4 regions of the Paenibacillus sp. tmac-D7 genome follow, and region 2 is predicted to be linked to each of the others. Evidence: riboswitches for the same ligand, from Rfam matches in the RefSeq annotation. Region 2 holds a riboswitch; each other region holds the start of a gene.
What was found. Region 2 has a riboswitch for cyclic di-GMP ahead of FKP33_RS20855 (GspE/PulE family protein). Riboswitches for the same ligand answer to the same signal wherever they lie in the genome.
Positions count from the first base shown of each region.

Region 1: linked by a shared signal. The riboswitch ahead of FKP33_RS01875 (hypothetical protein) and the one ahead of FKP33_RS20855 (GspE/PulE family protein) in region 2 are both predicted to bind cyclic di-GMP.
Region 3: linked by a shared signal. The riboswitch ahead of folE (GTP cyclohydrolase I FolE) and the one ahead of FKP33_RS20855 (GspE/PulE family protein) in region 2 are both predicted to bind cyclic di-GMP.
Region 4: linked by a shared signal. The riboswitch ahead of FKP33_RS25030 (PilZ domain-containing protein) and the one ahead of FKP33_RS20855 (GspE/PulE family protein) in region 2 are both predicted to bind cyclic di-GMP.

Region 1 covers NZ_VIDW01000002.1:79,583-84,159, forward strand. Annotated here, with positions in the region: gene FKP33_RS01865 (THUMP domain-containing class I SAM-dependent RNA methyltransferase) at 1-612, shown strand, start outside; gene FKP33_RS01870 (DUF2935 domain-containing protein) at 790-1,602, opposite strand; gene FKP33_RS01875 (hypothetical protein) at 1,727-2,020, opposite strand; cyclic di-GMP riboswitch class I at 2,110-2,202, opposite strand; gene FKP33_RS01880 (YuzB family protein) at 2,561-2,782, opposite strand; gene FKP33_RS01885 (iron-sulfur cluster assembly accessory protein) at 2,839-3,141, opposite strand; gene ytvI (sporulation integral membrane protein YtvI) at 3,303-4,415, shown strand.
Region 2 covers NZ_VIDW01000038.1:29,813-34,389, forward strand. Annotated here, with positions in the region: gene FKP33_RS20845 (lysophospholipid acyltransferase family protein) at 1-808, shown strand, start outside; gene FKP33_RS20850 (metal-dependent hydrolase) at 828-1,790, shown strand; cyclic di-GMP riboswitch class II at 1,920-2,001, shown strand; gene FKP33_RS20855 (GspE/PulE family protein) at 2,081-3,751, shown strand; gene FKP33_RS20860 (type IV pilus twitching motility protein PilT) at 3,882-4,577, shown strand, end outside.
Region 3 covers NZ_VIDW01000003.1:143,568-148,144, forward strand. Annotated here, with positions in the region: gene FKP33_RS03420 (carbon starvation CstA family protein) at 1-1,723, shown strand, start outside; gene FKP33_RS03425 (CstA-like transporter-associated (seleno)protein) at 1,728-1,922, shown strand; cyclic di-GMP riboswitch class I at 2,159-2,243, shown strand; gene folE (GTP cyclohydrolase I FolE) at 2,322-2,906, shown strand; gene FKP33_RS03435 (6-carboxytetrahydropterin synthase) at 2,923-3,738, shown strand; gene FKP33_RS03440 (SDR family oxidoreductase) at 3,740-4,459, shown strand.
Region 4 covers NZ_VIDW01000066.1:4,454-9,030, forward strand. Annotated here, with positions in the region: gene ychF (redox-regulated ATPase YchF) at 1-169, opposite strand, end outside; gene FKP33_RS25025 (peptidoglycan recognition protein family protein) at 306-1,022, opposite strand; gene FKP33_RS25030 (PilZ domain-containing protein) at 1,165-1,872, opposite strand; cyclic di-GMP riboswitch class I at 1,966-2,058, opposite strand; gene tadA (tRNA adenosine(34) deaminase TadA) at 2,405-2,872, shown strand; tRNA gene FKP33_RS25040 (tRNA-Pro) at 2,931-3,007, shown strand; partial or broken gene FKP33_RS25045 (amidase family protein) at 3,121-3,294, shown strand; gene FKP33_RS25050 (LiaI-LiaF-like domain-containing protein) at 3,380-4,042, opposite strand; gene FKP33_RS25055 (hypothetical protein) at 4,044-4,577, opposite strand, start outside.

The DNA.
Region 1 (4,577 bases), on a different contig from region 2:
AGCCGTTGGCAGCCTGAACGGCCGCTCTACGACCCGTTCTGCGGCTCCGGCACGATCCCGATCGAAGCGGCGATGATCGGCTGGAATATAGCCCCCGGCCTGCGGCGCAGCTTCAACGCGGAGAGCTGGCCTGTGATTTCGGAAGCGTTATGGAGCGAAGCACGGGAGGAAGCCTTTGATCTGGTCAAGGACGATATCCCGCTGCAAATCGGCGGCTCGGACATCGACCCCGCCGCCATCGAAGTGGCGTTAGCTGCAGCCAAATCCGCAGGCCTCGCCAAGGAGCTTCGCTTCCATACGCTTCCGGTCAGCAAAGCGCTGCCGGCCGGCGATTACGGCTGCCTGATCACGAACCCGCCATACGGCGAAAGGCTCGGCGACCGCGAAGAAGTCGAACGCGCGCTGCGCCAATTCGGGCAGATGCATAAGCAGCTGCCGAACTGGTCGGCCTTCATCCTCAGCCCGAGCAAGCAAATGGAGCATTATCTCGGGCGAAAAGCCGATAAGAAGCGCAAGCTGTTTAACGGACGCATCGAATGCGCGTTATACCAATTTTTCGCCCCGGGCGGCTTGTTCGGCTGGCGGAAGGATTCGAGTACGAGCGGGAATTAATGCAGATTGCGCCTATACGCTGTGAGGAGCAGCCAAAAAAAGCTTAGGGCAGACGCTCCTAAGCTTTTTTTGGCATGCGCCCTTCCAGCGCGTAAACCATGCAAAAAAACGCATCCGTCTTCGGGGTACGTTCCCCGGTAAACGGATGCGCTGCCGGCGTCGGCCGATAGGGTTTCGTTACACTTCCGTCCTCGGCTTCGTCGGATCGCAGCTCATCGCTTTGATTTCCGACACCTGAGACAGCTTAAGCAAGTAATAACACTCCTCCCGAGCCATGTGATCCGCCATCAAGGGCGAAAGCACACCGAGCGCCTGCCCGCTTAAACGGAGCTCTTCCAGCTCGCTCAGAAACTGCTTGAACAGCGTCATTTCAAGCTCAACCTCTTTATTAAACCGGGCTAAAGCCGGGAATTTCTTGATGTTCGTGCGCAGAAAGCCCGCCAGTTCCACCGCTTTCAGGTAATACTCGCGGAATTGCCGGTCGAACGATCTGGCCAGTTCCACCAAACGGGATTCCGTCATATCCAAGCCGGCTGCAATGGAGCCCGCATGGCCGTAGGCGTCCTGGAGCCATACGATGTGGTGGTGCACCGCATCGAATACCGGCGCCGGGCGCCCGGATAACAAGTACCCCAGTACGCGTAAATACTCCTCTGCTTCGTTCACCATATGGCTCAAGAACGCGGGCGGCAGCTGGATTGCGATCTTGCCGATCAAATGCCGCTCCAGCAAGCGCAGCTTGAACGCGCGAAGGTCTTGTGTCAGCCCGTACGCATCCTGCGTCAAAGCTCCCGCCTCTGCCGGGAACTTATCCGAACGCGCCTTCTTCAGCAAGTCGTCGAATGCTTGAACGAAGCCGAGCGCCCGCTGCGCCTCTTCCCGTTCATCGACCGGCAAGCTTACCCGGATGAACCTGGCATGATCACCGAGCACCTGAAGCCAAAACCGATGTTCAAATAACGCCGACTCGATAACCTCCGAGTTTTTCACAAACATGCCTCCAATGATCCGATTGTTCCGTGCCGGATGGGAATGATCCGGCCACCCCACATCGTATGCTCAGAGGCCCAATCGGGTTCAAAGAAAGCCGCAGTCGTTCGCTGCCTAAGCTATACTAAGCGTGCTTCAGCTGAGGACGGCACATCAAGTAATCGAACAACGGTAGAAATACGTCGTGGTTCGATTCGCAGCAGATCGAGAGCTTCACTTCGCCCATCCAGTAAAACGTGATGATTTGCCGGCTGCGCCCGCGAATCATCTCGACATCCCAATGCGGGGACGTCAGCTCGTACACGTCACGATTTATGAACAATTTCGGTCCTTCAGCAGATAGGAAGACTCCGATGAAATCATCGCCGATTTTCGTGTAAAACCCCTTCTTATTTAAGATGCTGCGTTCCTGGTCCATCGCCGGGTTCTCCTCCTTCATCTATTCACACCAAAAAAAGCTCCCCTGGTCGGGAGCCGCTGTTGAAAGGATCGCGATCACTCCGTGCCTTCGACAACTGGCTGGCATAGCGCTGCTCTCCTGCGCCTAAGCCCCTATAGCTTTGCGTCCGCAGACTTTCGTCCGGGTTGCCCTTATCGAGTGCGCTCGAATTGTGTCTGTTCATGGAGATGTTCTTTATTAAGAATATAAGATAGAAGGTCACGAATACATAGTTCTTTCATCCCATTTTCATAAAAAAATTTGGGAATTTTGTATGATTTTGAATAACCGGTACCCTTTCCAGTAAAAAATGATACCCGTCAACGCGATCATGGCAACCGTTACAAAAAGCGGGCCTCCGCCCCATTGACCGAGCACATAGCCCCGATTACCGGTCCCGGAAATTGGCCGCCCCCGGATCATGTCTGGACGCCGAAATTCGTGCCGCGCATCCCTTCCGGCGTCAAATCAAAAATCCCCGGTGCCCTGAGGCCCGAGGATCTGATCTTCTTGCATGATTTATTTCACGTATTTGCTCGCCTTCTCGATCGCTTCGTCTTCCGTCTTGCCGGTTACATACCGGCCGTTAATGAAGATGAAGGCAAACCGCGAGCACGGGCCGCAATAAGACTTGCAGCCGACTTTGATCTCGGCGTCGGGCACAAGCTTCTGCAGCTTCGGAACGGCGGTTTTCATTCTCATATGTTTGCATTTGTCGCAAACGCGAATATCGTTGACCATGCGGTAATTCCTTTCTTCAAGCGGCTGACACCGGGGAACTCCCTGTGAACGATGTGCTAGTGGTCCCCGTTATTGCCCTTGCTTGGATTCGTTACCGCGAATCCTTCTTCCGGCACATAGAAATAATCGATCCGAACGCCGTCGAGCAGCGGCTCGTCCTTTTGCAGAATAACGTCGATTCCTTTATCTGTCGAAACGACGACATCGTTCTCGGTCGGCGTATCCATGCTGAGTCCGTAGTGGGCATGGTCGCCATGCGCATGAGTCACATACACGCGAAGCTTTAATTCTTTATTCTCTTCTTGCTCCATCTCGGCCAACAACACTTTGGCCGCATTGCGCGAAATCTTGCATTTCATGTCCAGTCACTTCTCCTACTGTGCGTTTTTTCTTATTGTATAGAATCGGGCCGCCGAAAGCAACCGTTCTTCGCTGTTTCCGTATGTATGTACAAGCCGGCCTCACTTGCGAATCAAGTCGGTGTCTTTTAATATGGAAGATAATGAATGGAGGTTAACGAATGATTCCCTTTTATCGCAAATATTACAAAACGATTATCGATATTGCGCTGCTCGTGCTTACCGTATATTTGTTCATGTTCGCCTTCAGCCATCTGTATCGGATCGCGACCCCGATTTTCCTCGCGTTCGTCATTTACTTGATCATCGAGCCGTTCGCCAAGTTCCTGAACCGGCGCGGGTTGAAGAAATCGATCGCTTCCGCCATCTCCACCCTCGTCTTCGTGATGGTCATTCTAGGTGCCATGACCGGACTCGGCGCGATCTTCACGACCCAGATCATCAATCTCGCCGACAAGCTGCCCGATTACGCCGTCGTTCTGGAGCAAGAGCTCATCAACCGCTCCGACCAGGTACAGTCACTGATCGGGACGCTTCCGGTCGATTTGAATTTAGTGGAGAAGGCCAAGGAGTACTCCGCGGAGATCATTCAGAAGACGACCGAAATCGCCCGTACGTTCTTAACGAGCTTGTTCGCCATGCTGACCTCGTTCTCCACGTTCGTCGTGAACTTCGTGATCGGTATTATTTTGGCCTATTTCCTGAGCATCGAGATCGAATCCTGGAAGCGGATCGCTTCGGACAAAACGCCGAAAACGTTTAAAAAAGCGTTCCACTTCCTCCGCGAGAACGTGCTGCTGGGCATCGTCACCTACCTTAAAGCGCAGGCGAAGCTGATCAGCCTGACCTTTATCGTCATCTTCATCGCGCTGCTTATATTGAACGTCAACAACGCCTTCTCGATCGCGCTCTTGGCGGCCATCTTCGACGTGCTCCCGCTGCTCGGCGTTTCGACGCTGTTCATTCCATGGATCATCTACTTGCTGGTCGTCGGACAAACGACGCTCGCGATTTGGCTGGCTGTGCTGCTCGTCGTTGTGATTGGAACGAGACAAATTCTGGAACCGAAAATTACGGGCGATTCCCTCGGCGTGTCTGCCTTCACGATGCTTTCGTTCATGATCGTCTCGCTGTCGCTCTTCGGCGTGGCCGGCTTGATCTTATCGCCCGTGCTGATCATTCTGGTTAAAGCGCTGTACGAGCAAGGGTATTTAAAACGATGGATCCGGATGCCGGCCGAAGAGTACGAGCCCGATCCGTCGTCTATCAAATAATGCAGCACATCTCAACCGGATTCGGACGCTCACAAGCCGGTTGATGGCATCTGAAGTCCATGGAAAGCGGTGAAACGATATGTCGCAGCCCGCATAGCGTTTCTTACAAAGAACAAAAAAAGAACCCCGATTCCTCGAGGTTCCCTTTAAACCTATTCAGTT
Region 2 (4,577 bases):
CGTCCGGCTGCGGCAGCGGATCCTGAGCAATATGCTTGAGCTGCTGCCTGATCGCAAGGTGCGGGATCTGAAGAGCGTTCGTTATCGTTATTATGAGAATGTCGTCTTTGCCCTCTACGAAATAGCGATTGAATCCTACCGTCTGCCGGCCGGCGGAACCGGACGTTTCCGGGTAGAAGGCGAAGCCTGCTTGGAAGAAGCGCTCCGCCTGGGCCGAGGTGCGATCGTGTATACACCGCATTGCGGCAACTTTTTTTACTACTATTGGTATCTATGTCAGAAGTACGATTGCTTGACGGTTGCGACTGCAGGCAGCGAGGAGCTAAGACCGTTCTATTTAAAATTTCAAGCGCTTGGTTGTCCCGGGCTTGATTATGATCGAACGCCGTCATTGGAGCTGCTTCGTAAACTGAAGAAGCATCTTCATAACGGAGGCATCGTATTTTTGTTAGGCGATTTCTGGCGTCCGACATTCCCGCCCTCACGGTTTTTCGGCAAGCAGACCCGGACGCCGCAAGGCGCTTCGACGCTGGCGATTGAACAACAGGCGCCGCTTGTTCCGTTCTACGGGCGGCGGGATCGCGGGTTTGTTCACCGGTTAACGTTTGAACCGGCGCTTCACTTATCCTCGTCTTTCAGCCGTTCCACCCGTTCCGAGGCGACCCGTTTGTTGAATCGGTTCATGGAACGCGTGATACGCGAACATCCGGCGCAATGGTTTTATTGGTTTAACGCTCAGGAACGGTGGGAGCAGGAATGCCGTACTGAAGCGGAACAAGACGCAGGGAAAGAAACGCATTCCGCCTAAACGGCAGGGGGTGTCCGAGATGGATACGGGTAGCCATCTGTTATTCGGGACGACGCTGACGGGCTTGGCCATGCTACATCCGGAGGTGTCCGCTGATCCGGTTTTGTTTCAAGCGATGCTGACGGCGACGATGGTCGGTTCGCAAGCGCCGGATTTCGATACATTGGCGAGAGTTCGCGGTTACTCGACCTATATTCGGGTGCATCGCGGCGTAACGCATTCGCTGCCGGCGCTGTTCGTTTGGCCGCTAGTGTTGGCGCTGCCGATCGCCTGGACGTTCGGGGTGTGGGCGCATGTCGGCCTGCTGCTGGCCTGGATATTTGCCGCGGTAGGTTTCCACGTATTGCTGGACTGGTTTAACGCTTACGGCGTTCAGTGCTTTCGTCCGTTTACCCGAAAGTGGCAGCATCTGGACGTATTATCGATTTTCGATCCGTTCCTGTTTGCCCTGCATGCCGGGGGCGTTCTATGGTGGATAGCGTCGGGGACGAATCCGGGCCTGTTGTTTGTGGCCGTTTATGCGGTGACGGCGGGATATATCGCAGTCCGCGCGGCACATCACCTCCGCGTCGTAGCTCGCGTCCGGCACCAGCTGCCTTACGAAGGCATTTATCAGGTTGCGCCCGGGTTTCACTGGTTTCGATGGCAGTTCGTGGTGGAAACGGAGGATTGCTTTTATACAGGTCATGTGCGGGGGAAGCATGTCGAGGTGAAAGACATCTACGTCAAGGAAGCATTCGATTCGATTGTCGAGGCTTCCAAGTCAACGGACGGCGTAAGAGCCTTCCTGCAGTTTGCGCAGCGGATTCATGTCTCTTGTTCGGCAGGACAGGACGGTTATGTCGTGAAGTGGAGGGATGTCCGCTTCTGGTATAATCATCAGCTGCCGTTCGGTGTCGATGTGATGCTGGATCGCGATATGAAAGTGACGGGTTATTCCTTCGGCTGGAAAAAGAAAGCGTGGGCCCCGCCATTCGTCTAGTCTAGGGCAAATTCGAATAATATTTGTCGAATTATGACGAAATAATAGGGTTTAAGATCTATTTTTCATTGACGACTTCGTATGAATTGTGCTTAAATAATAGTAGATAGGGCATGATTTTCATATTATTTCTTCAGATGATGCGATGAACGGCTGTCTTCATGTGGGCGCTTGGACAGCTGTGAGCAACTAGCGCAACCGACCTGACTTTTTGAAGTCGGGTTGTTTTTGTTTTCAAGGACTTTATCGTTTGGGGCTTGGGTACATATTCGGATCGGGGGGAACGCGTAGTGGCTCTACGGAAACGGATCGGCGACCTGCTCGTGGAGGCGGGGCTGTTGACTCCAGAGCAGCTGTCGACGGCTCTGCAGGAACAGCGGGAAACGAAGATGCGGCTCGGCGAATTTCTTATTAACCGCAACTACATCACCGAACAGCAATTGATCGAAGTGCTCGAGTTCCAGCTGGGCATCCCTCACATCCAGTTATATCGCCAAAAGATCGATCCGAAGGTCATTAATCTTATTCCTCAGCGGCTTGCCGAACAGCATCAAGTGCTCCCGGTGCGTACGGAAGGCAACAAGCTGATTCTGGCGATGGCCGACCCGCTCGATTATTTCGCCATCGACGAGCTGCGCATGAGCACGGGACTTCGCATCGAACCGACTATTGCGGCTCGGGACGAGCTGCAGCGGGCGATCAAGCGTTATTACGGCTTGCAGGAATCGGTCGAGCAGATCAGTCAAATCCTGCAGAACCGGGAGAGCGAGGAAGCGAGGCCGCAGACCCGGGAAGACGACGATTCGCCGGTTGTCAAGACCGTGAATCAGATTATAATTCAAGCGGTTCAGATCGGCGCCAGCGACATTCACATTGATCCGCAGGAAGACAGTCTTCGCATCAGGTACAGGGTGGACGGCGTTATGCGTACGGAGCGTTCACTGCCGCCTCACATGCAGAGCGTCATTATTGCCAGGGTCAAGATCATGGCGAACTTGAACGTCGCCGAACGACGTCTGCCGCAGGATGGCCGGGTGGAGATGGATATTGAATTCCGGAAGGTCGATATTCGGATCTCCACGCTCCCGACTATTCACGGCGAGAAGGTCGTGATGCGGGTGCTCGACCTCGGCAGCGCCCTTACGGATATCGAAAAGCTCGGGCTTTCGGAGCATAACTTGGGATTGTTTATGAAAGGGATTCAAGGCGCGCACGGTGTCGTACTGATTACGGGGCCGACGGGAAGCGGGAAGACGACCACGCTGTATTCCGCTTTGTCGAGGCTTAATCATGAGGACGTCAACATCATTACGATTGAGGATCCGGTGGAGTATCAGCTGCAAGGCATTAACCAGGTTCAGGTCAATCCGGTAACCGGTTTAAGTTTCGCCCGGGGACTGCGGGCGATTCTTCGTCAAGATCCGAACATCGTCATGATCGGAGAAATCCGCGATGTGGAAACGGCGGAGATCGCTGTCCGCGCCGCGATGACCGGTCATATGGTGTTGAGTACGCTGCATACGAACAGTGCCGTGAACGCCATCACCCGGCTGATCGATATGGGCGTCGAACCGTTCCTCGTCTCTTCGTCGGTCAACAGCATCGTCGCTCAGCGCTTGGTGAGGCGAGTTTGTCCTTCGTGTTCCGTAGCGTATTCGCCGTCCGAGGATGAACGGAAGCTGTTCGAGGCTCACGGTTTTGAGGCGCAAACGTTGAAGAAGGGCCAAGGCTGCGCAGAATGCGGCCGCAGCGGGTATCGGGGACGGCTGGCGATTCATGAAATCTTGACGCTCGACGATACGCTCCGGTCCATGATCCTGCAGAAGAGGCCGGACAGCGATTACCGCGCCTATGCGCTGACCCAGTCTTATGTCCCGCTTGTCAAGGATGGGCTTGCGAAAGCGGCTGCGGGTTATACGACGCTGTCTGAAATATTCAGAGTGATCGGGAATGAATCATAAGCATTTCTAATACATAGTTCTATAGATGTACGTTCGCTATAAAGAAATAGTTCGAATTAACTAATATTTAATGGCAGATCACCCGGATTATGCGTATAATGATAATAAATGGGAAATTGAGGGGTCTGATTTGAGCGTAATTGACTTGTTGAAGCTGGCTTATGAGAAGAAAGCTTCAGATATTCATATTACCGTACATTCGCCGGCCGTGTTTCGGATTCACGGCGATCTCAAGCCGGTTAACGGCGAGGTGCTGACGCCTGCCCGCACGGTCGAGCTGGCCCGGGAGCTGATGACGAACGAACAGTATCAATCGTTTATGAGCAAGGGCGACCTGGACTTTTCCTATGGAATACCGGATGTGTCCCGGTATCGTGTCAACGCTTTTCAACAGAAGGGAAACGTCAGCTTGACGATCCGCCTGATTCCGAGCAAAATCCCGCAGATGGAAGCGCTCGGGCTGCCAGCGATGGCCGAAGAGTTCGCGAAGAAGCCGCAGGGCCTGCTCCTGGTCACGGGGCCGACGGGAAGCGGGAAATCGACGACGCTGGCGGCGATTCTGGACTACATCAACCGGACCCGCAACGATCACATTATTACGCTCGAAGACCCGATCGAGTTTGTTCACAACCATAAATCCTGCATTGTCAACCAGCGTGAAATCGGCGTTGACACCGCTTCGTTCGCGAGCGGCTTGCGTGCCGCTCTGCGTCAGGATCCCGACGTCATCCTGGTCGGCGAGATGCGCGACTTAGAGACGATCAGCACCGCCATCACGGCGGCCGAAACCGGTCACCTGGTGTTCGGAACGTTACATACCGCGGAT
Region 3 (4,577 bases), on a different contig from region 2:
GTATTTGCCGAGCATTCTGTGGATTATTATCGGAGCTGTACTTGCGGGCTGCGTGCAGGACTTCGTCACGCTTGTCGGATCCATGCGGCGGGACGGGAAGTCGCTCGGTCAGATGGCGAAAGACGAAGTCGGCCGATTCGGCGGCACGTTAGCTTCTATTGCAACGCTGGCGATCCTCATTATCATCGTCGCCGTACTTGGACTCGTCGTCGTGAAAGCGTTGGCGGAGTCTCCATGGGGAATGTTTACGATCGCCATGACGATGCCGATCGCCATCTTCATGGGCTTCTACATGCGATTTATTCGACCGGGGAAAGTCATTGAGGGCTCCATTATCGGTTTTGTTCTATTGATGATCGTATTATGGGCAGGACAATTTGTTGCCGCCAATCCGGTGCTGGCGAAGATGTTCACCTTCACCGCGCCGCAGATCGCCCTGATGATGGTCGTATATGGCCTGATCGCTTCGATTTTGCCGGTGTGGGTACTGCTTGCACCCCGAGATTATTTAAGCTCTTTCTTGAAAATCGGCGTCATCATTTTACTGGCGGGCGGTATTTTGGTGACATTGCCGGAGCTGCAAATGCCGGCTGTGACCAAGTTTATCGATGGGACCGGTCCCGTATTCTCCGGCAATTTATTCCCGTTCTTGTTCATTACCATAGCATGCGGCGCCGTTTCCGGCTTTCATTCCCTGATTTCTTCCGGGACGACACCAAAGCTGATCGAAAGAGAAAGTCATGCGCCCTTCATCGGATATGCCGGTATGGCCGCGGAATCCTTCGTCGCCGTCATGGCCTTGATCGCCGCGTGCGCCTTGGAGCCCGGCATTTACTTCGCTATGAACTCGTCGCCGGCCGTTATTGGAACCGATCCCGCTGCCGTCGCCGCCAAAATTTCATCCTGGGGCTTCACGCTGACACCGGAACAAATTACGAACACAGCCAAAGAAATCGGTGAAAACACCATTCTCTCCAGAACGGGCGGGGCGCCGACGCTTGCCGTCGGCATGGCGGAAATCTTTTCAACGTTCCTGGCCGGGGCCAAGGCATTCTGGTACCATTTCGCGATTTTGTTCGAAGCGGTCTTTATTTTAACGGCTGTGGATGCGGGCACACGGGTAGGACGCTTTATGCTTCAGGATTTGATCGGCAACTTCTACAAGCCGTTTGCTCAAACGAAAGTGTTCAAGTATAATTTCCTGGCTTCGTTTATTGTTTGCTTGGCCTGGGGCTACTTCTTGTATCAAGGAGCCATCGATCCGTTCGGCGGCATCAATTCGTTGTGGGCGCTGTTCGGGATTGCGAACCAAATGTTGGCTGCCATCGCTCTCGCCGTCGCGGCGACGATTATGATCAAAATGGGCAAGGCCCGCTACGCTTGGGTAGGAATCGTGCCGTTCGTGTTCCTCGCGGTAACGACATTAACGGCCGGTTTCCAAAAAACGTTCTCCTCTCAGGCAAGCATCGGCTTTTTGGCGGCTGCGAAGAAATACCAGGACGGGATCGATCAGGGGCAAGTCATCGCGCCTGCCAAAAATATGGACGTCATGCATCAGATTGTGACGAACAACTATATCGATGCAGGCCTCACGATCTTCTTCGAGATTGTGGTGATCCTGATGATTATTGAATCTTTACGCGTCTGGTACAAAATTTTGATCCAAAAACAAAAACCGGTATTAAAAGAAGCGCCGTTTGTCAAATCTACTTTTGGAGCCTGATGCCATGAGAACGATAACGAGCTTTGCCAGCAAGGCCAAAGCGACAATCAAGGTCATTTTCAGTATTCCGGACTATGAGAAATACTTGAAGCATCAGCAAGAGCGCCATCCGCATGAAACCCCTTTGACGGAGAAGGAGTTCTATATGCTGTCGCTTCACGAGCGTTATGAAAGCGGTAAGATCAATCGCTGCTGCTAACAAGGAGAGACGGAGTAAGGCGGGTGCATGCAGCCCGTCTTGCCCCGTCTCTTCGTTTATGCAACCTGTGCGGCTTCATCCGGCTTTGGCATCAAATGTCGAAAAAATGCGCGATATTATCACGTATTTTTCGACTTTATTCTCATATAGCGTCGAATAATGTCGTTATATCAAAGATTTCAATAAAGAAATCATTGCTTATCTAGGTATAATAGACTATACTTGGCTTATATTCTTAACGATAATGGCAAACTCATCGAAAGGTGGGGACGCAAAGCTTCGGGTCTAAGGCGGTAACGCTATGACGGCTGGGCCGCCGAATTAGGGACGGATCTGTATATACGAATCCAGTTCTATTCGGACTGGATTTTTTGTTGTTTCTAAGGAGGGAAATACTAGATGACCATACGATCAAATACCAATTTGGCAAGTAAAGATGCTCTTGAAGACAGCATTCGAACGATTCTCGAGCAAATAGGGGAAAATCCGGACCGGGAAGGTCTGCTGGATACACCGAAACGAGTCGCGAAAATGTACCGGGAAGTGTTCTCAGGTGTGGGGGTGAATCCGGAATCGGCGCTGACGACAACGTTCGAAGAGGAGTACGACGGGATCATCACCGTAAAGGATATGACTTATTACACCTTCTGCGAGCATCATCTGATCCCGTTCTATGGAAAGGCGCACATCGGATATATTCCGGATGGGAGAATCGTCGGCTTAAGCAAATTTGCCAGATTGGTAGAGCTGGTCTCGCAGCGTCCGCAGGTGCAAGAGCGCATGACGCAGCAAGTTGCGAGTGCCGTATTGAATGTGCTGAAGCCGAAGGGTGTCATCGTAACCGTGGAGGGAACTCACTTATGCATGTGCGCGCGGGGCGTGAAAAAACCGGGAACGTCTACGGTGACAACGGTGAAGAAGGGGATATTTGCCGACAACGTCTCGCTCTGTGAAGAGTTTGACCGTTCCATATCCAGAGCCTAGGAAGGGGGAAACGGCAATGCTTTATTTATCGAGAAGAATCGATTTTTCGGCAACTCACGTTTATCGGGTTCCCCAGTGGAGCGAAGAGGAAAACCTCCGGGTCTTCGGGCGCTGCAGCAACTCCAGCGGCCATGGGCACGATTACAAGCTGGAAGTGATGGTCAAGGGACGATTGAATGAAAAATCCGGGATTGTTGTCAATACAACGGATATTAAACAAATCGTGAGTTCATTTGTGGAAGAGGAGCTCGACGGGAAGTTTTTGGACCGTGAACATTCCTATTTTCAGCATCGCATACCGACTACGGAAAATGTAGTTGAGTACATCTGGAATTCGCTGGAACAGCGGTTTCAAGATTGCGAATTGCACCGGATTCAATTACATGAAAACCACTATTTAAGTTCGGTAAAGGAGGCGGGATGCTTGATACGACTTACACGCAAATATCACTTTTGCGCTGCGCACCGATTACATAGCGTGCATTTGTCGCCGGAGGAGAATAAGAAATTGTTCGGCAAATGCAACAATCCGCATGGGCACGGACATAATTATTACCTTGATGTCACCGTCGAAGGCGAGCCGGATCCGGTAACGGGCATGATCATGAATTTGGCGGATTTGGATGCCATTGTGGAAAGAGAAGTGCTCGATAAGCTGGATCATAAGCATCTGAACCTGGATACGGCTGAATTTAAAGAGTTGAATCCGACATCCGAGGTCGTAGCGCTCGTGATCTACAACATGCTGCGACCGCATCTTCCCAAGCTCCGAAAAGTCGGACTGTGGGAAACGGAAAAAAATTATTTCGAGTATTGCGGACCGGGTGAATGAGATGATTGACTTTCTGCAGCTCCAAGGAAAAACCGTTGCAATTACCGGGGCGTCCCGCGGGATCGGCAAAGAAACGGCATTATTGCTCAGTCAATTGGGAGCGAATCTTGTGCTGGGAGCAAGACATGAAGCCGAATTAAAGCAGGCAGCCTCTCAGATGAATGCGAATACGCTAGCCGTACCTTTGGACGTAACGAATGAAGAAAGCGTTAGCCGATTTGCCGAAGAGGCGATATCGCGGTTCGGCACCATTGATGCACTCATCAACAGTGCGGGCACAGGGGTGTTCGAATCGGTGTTGACGATGTCCAGTGACGATTTCGATCGAATGATCGCCGTTAATTTGAAAGGTACGTTCCTCGCCTGCCAATATTTCGGAAGGCATATGGTTGAAAACCGTGCCGGTAAAATGATTAACGTCGTATCTGTCGCCGGCACGACGGCACTGCCCGGCTGCGGCGGTTACTCCGCTTCGAAATTCGGGGTACTGGGATTAACGAGAGTATTGCAAGCGGAATTGAGGAATAAAGGCATACAGGTAACGGCCGTATTGCCCGGCGCGGTAGCGACTCCATTCTGGGACCGGATGGAACTGAAGCCGGATGCATCCGACATGATTCCCGTTCAATCGTTAGCCAAGCATTTGGTGTATCTCTTATGTCAACCAGAAGGTTCGGTCGTTGATGAAATGACGGTTATGCCTCCGCTCGGGATTTTGTAAAGGGGGAAGTGTCGATTGTGAAATCCATATTTCCTAAATTTTTTGGGAATTTTCATGCAGGAGCTCTAAATGCGCGGGCCCCTCTACCTTCCCCCTTATCAGGCGATAATATCCATGA
Region 4 (4,577 bases), on a different contig from region 2:
TTTCCGCCAAGCGGGTCAAGCGCTCATCCGGCACCTCCACTACGCCGACATTCGGATCGATCGTGCAGAACGGATAGTTAGCCGACTCCGCACCGGCCTGTGTAATGGCGTTAAACAACGTAGATTTACCGACATTCGGCAAACCGACGATTCCACAAGAAAGACTCATATATAAACAGCTCCTTATGCTCTGAACGGAATTTCAAATCCTGACATTATATTATATCCCAAAAGTAGGCCCCGTGTCATCTCCCTATGGGAAAAACCCTCCTTCCATTCGGAAAGAGGGCATGGTGACGGGCGCGTTACTGCGGCGGCTGCCCCGAAATACGGCGAAGCTCATTGGCCAGCCTGTGGAACTCCGCCTTGGCCGCCTGATCTTCCGCTGTGAAATAGGAGGCTGATAGAAAGCCGATGATCTTGTTCGCATCCTCCGCGCTAATTCGTGTCTGCGGTTCCGGCGCGGGTTCCGTCACAAGGCTGGCCCGGTACTCGTTCACAACGTCCTGAACGAAGCTCTGGAACGTCTTGCCGAGCAGCCGCAGCGGCTCCTGCGGATCGCTTCTCCTTGCCGGATCCAGCATATAGTGCCCGACGATATCGGTAGCCGGGTTTAGTCCGTACCGGTAACAAGCATACGCAAGCACCCATACGTACCGCTTGTAAGATTCCGTCAAGCTGATCCTGCCTCCGTAACAAAGCTCCACCGCGCCCGCCGCGTCGTTGGCGTCGTCGCCGTAACGCGCGTTATCGGTCGTTACGTTGTACACGACGTGATAGGCAATCTCAGCCGGTCCGGTCAGGAACGGTATGCACTCGATGATCTGTTTATCGTCCACAAACAGATGCGCGGAAGATGACATTTCATTGCGGGTATTTTCAAAATAAGACACATTCGCTGCGGCCGTTGACCCCGGATTTCCCGTATCGTGGGCCACCATAAACCGGCAGCGGGCTAACGCCGTCTTCGGACGCCGCTGGCTCGGCCCCGTCAAATAGCGTGGAATGATCTCATATTTCATAACAAAAGCCACCGTGCTCACCACCCTGCGGACATTTCGGAAGGTCTCGGGCGCTGGGGGCCCCAGCCGATCCGACGAGAATCCTTGCCTTACGATCAGCATATGCGAGCGCCCTGCAAGAAGTCCGTGGCATTGCCGGCCTCTATTTGAATATACGTTTGTTAAAATCGTCCCGTTTCGAACTGAAATGGTTTTCCACTTGCTTTTTCAACACAAACGCCCGCAGCGCATTGGCTTTGTCCGTTGGCATGTCGATGTAACGCGCTCCGTAATAGATTACGGTTTCTCCCGGATCCAACCGTATGATCTCGACTTGGCACGGCATCTCGAAGCCCAGGTCCAGCCGAACGTCGGCCATAGCATGCTTGCTTAACTCAATATCGCTCGGCAAAATAAACCCGAGCCCGCTGATGCTAATATTTCGAACCTCCAGCGCGACATGCTCCTTCAACAATTGGATCTCCGCATTCGGTTCGCGGATCGAGAGCAGGTGTCCGTCATGTTTGACGTCGACCCGCGGGTTCTCCCGCTTCTCGGCGAACCGGTTCCGATTCTGAGGGGGGTTGATAACCATCAGCGCTCCTTGATCTTTAGCCACGACCGTCGATTGAAACGTATAGATTCCGCCGGGTGAATAGACCGTTAATTTAACCGTATCCCCAAGCTCGAACGCCTTGTATTCCGAAATCTCAACTTCAAGAATATCTCCCTCGGCATAAGTCAAAATGCCGGTCGAAACGAAATCCCGCTTCTCCACCGCCACCCGGCTGTTCAGCAGAATTCCGCTTGGGCTTCTATACGTTTCGTGGGTAAACTCGTAGGATATTTTTTCACTCGTAACGGACTTCATCACCTTCGTTACCACCTTTCGCTCTCATGTCTTCGGTAAAAAATAAGCTGCATCTCAACATGCGAGACTACAGTCTGTTCACCGGTGCGCCCAATCGGCGGCCAGGCTGTCGTCATCCACAATAAAGAAGACCTTAGACCCTAAGCTTTGCGTCCTTGCCTTTCGACAAGTTTGTCAAAAAAACGAATGATAACGACTATTTAACTAAACTTCACATCACCGAACTTGGGTACATATGCCCACATCTTGATCTCATTATAGGTGTTTCCTAAATTCCCTTCAAGAAAATTCACACTTTTCACAAAAAATTAACAGCGCTTTTCCGTAAAAAAATTATTCACATGTTAACCGTTCTGTGGATAACTTATATATCCACACCCGGACTTGCCCTACAAGCGCGATTTACCTACAATGGGGATAAGAAATTAATCCTATTTATCCACATACTTATCCACAGTATGTGAGTAAGAATGCTTGTTCGTTTTTCTTACCCGCAATCGACGAATGACTAATGATGAATGAGGTGTAACGATTGATAGCCATAGAAGAACACGAGTATTTTATGCGGGCGGCAATCGAAGAAGCGCGGAAAGCCGAAGCGAGCCGCGAAGTGCCGATCGGAGCGGTCATTGTTCGCGGCAGCGACATTATCGGCCGCGGTCATAACGTCCGGGAAACGGCCAAAGATCCGCTTGCCCACGCCGAACTGATCGCGATTAAACAAGCGAGCGAACAGCTGGACGCCTGGCGGTTGCTGGAATGCCGGCTTTATGTGACCCTTGAGCCGTGTCCGATGTGCGCCGGAGCGATCGTCCAGGCGCGAATTCCGCAAGTGATTTACGCATCCCCGGACCCGAAGGCCGGCTGCGCGGGGACGCTGATGAACCTGCTGCAGGAAGATAGATTTAACCATCGCGTCGACGTGATTCAAGGCGTTCTGCAGGAAGAATGCAGTTCCATGCTCACCCAATTTTTCCGCAGATTAAGGGGGAAGACGTAACCTAATTCCCTTTACAACGCCTATTTACCCATGCTAAAATATAATCGTTTCAGAAGTTCGAGACGTGGCTCAGCTTGGTAGAGCGCTTGGTTCGGGACCAAGAGGTCGCAGGTTCAAATCCTGTCGTCTCGACCATCCTATATGAACTACGAATTGCGGCGTAAACCGCAATTTTTTTATGCCCAAATTCCGATATCCCTCTCTTCTCCCGTTGTTTTCCCTCTCTCTCCCCTTCAGTCTATTTTGTTAGCCCGTTCTCCGGCTTCCCGGCTATCACTGTACCGGCCGGTTATACGACGGATGGCTTGGGGGTCGGCATCGAATTTTTGGGCCGTGCCTTCGATGAAGCAACCTTGATTAAACTGGCCTACGCTTATGAACAGGGCACCCATCACCGGAAGCCTCCCGTTCTGGTTCCTTAAGGCCAGGGTCCTAAACAATATCCCCTTCGTGCCGCTCTATTTCATACATAGCGGCCCGAAGGGGATTATTCGATATTTTCGACTCTTAGCCAGGGTTCGATTCGTTATGCGGGCCCTGCACTTCAACCTGCACGTCCTGCGGTAGCACTAACGTAACAGACATCTCCGGGTAGACCGAATTCAGGCCGCGGTAGACCGGAGGACGCTTCACCTGCACATACATCGTGTCGCCAACCGTTCGCACCGTGTAGAATTGCTCCTTGTCGACCGTCGGACGGTCTCCTTCCTGTACGCGGGTTCGGTAAGTGCCGAACAGGTGCATGGAACGCTCCGCCGTTTTGTCGATGCGAACCGGTTCGCCGGATGTTTGCACGACCAGCTTTTGGATGGCCGGATTTACCGGTTCCTGCAGTTCGGGCAAATCCGCCGTGACCTCGACTTCGCCTACGAGTTTGCGTACTTCATCCGTCACCCCGAGACCGGTCAGCATCGTAAACATGAAACAGCCGGCGAACAACACCCCGACGAACAGGACGCTCATCCAATCATACCGGATGACCTCGCTCTCTTTCTTGGCGATGAACACATACGCGAGGATCTCCAGGCCAAGCAGCACAAGGACAATCGGCCACCAGCGGATGAAGCTGGTGAATGCGCCAAGTCCCTGCCATTGCGATAAGAACAGGAGGACTCCGAAGCCGATCAGCGTGAGCCCCATCGACAACGTGCCTACGCGCCATTTTCTCAATCTACTCCCCCCGCTTCCCTTTCTTGCCGCCCCATAATAGGCGTATCCCCCCGCCAATCAGCAGTACCGAAACGATAAAGGTTTGAAAATAGGTATGGTACCAGTTCAACACCCGCGACCGTACTTCTCTCGGCAGCCAAAGATCAAGCATATTCAACAGCACCTGATCCAGCAAATAATACAAACCCAGACCAAGCAATCCGATTCCGATCCAACGCTGCCGGTGGACGAGCCAATCCACGATGGGTGCATCCGTCAACGGCTCCCTGCCGGATTTCGAGATCTGCTGCAGCGCGTCGAAGAAGCTGTAAAACCATAGAATCGGAATCAAGAACAAAAATAACGACAACCGGAGCGCATCCATAAAATAAACGCTGAACAGAAAAGCCGCCATCAGCTGCAATCCCCGTTTTTGCAGGCCAAGGTACATATGTCCCGCTCCCGGAAACATGGACAGCAGCATCGCAATCGTTTTGTTTTTCTTGCCCGATTCGCGGCCGTCCTGAAAATCCTCGAATATCGTCCGATCAACCAG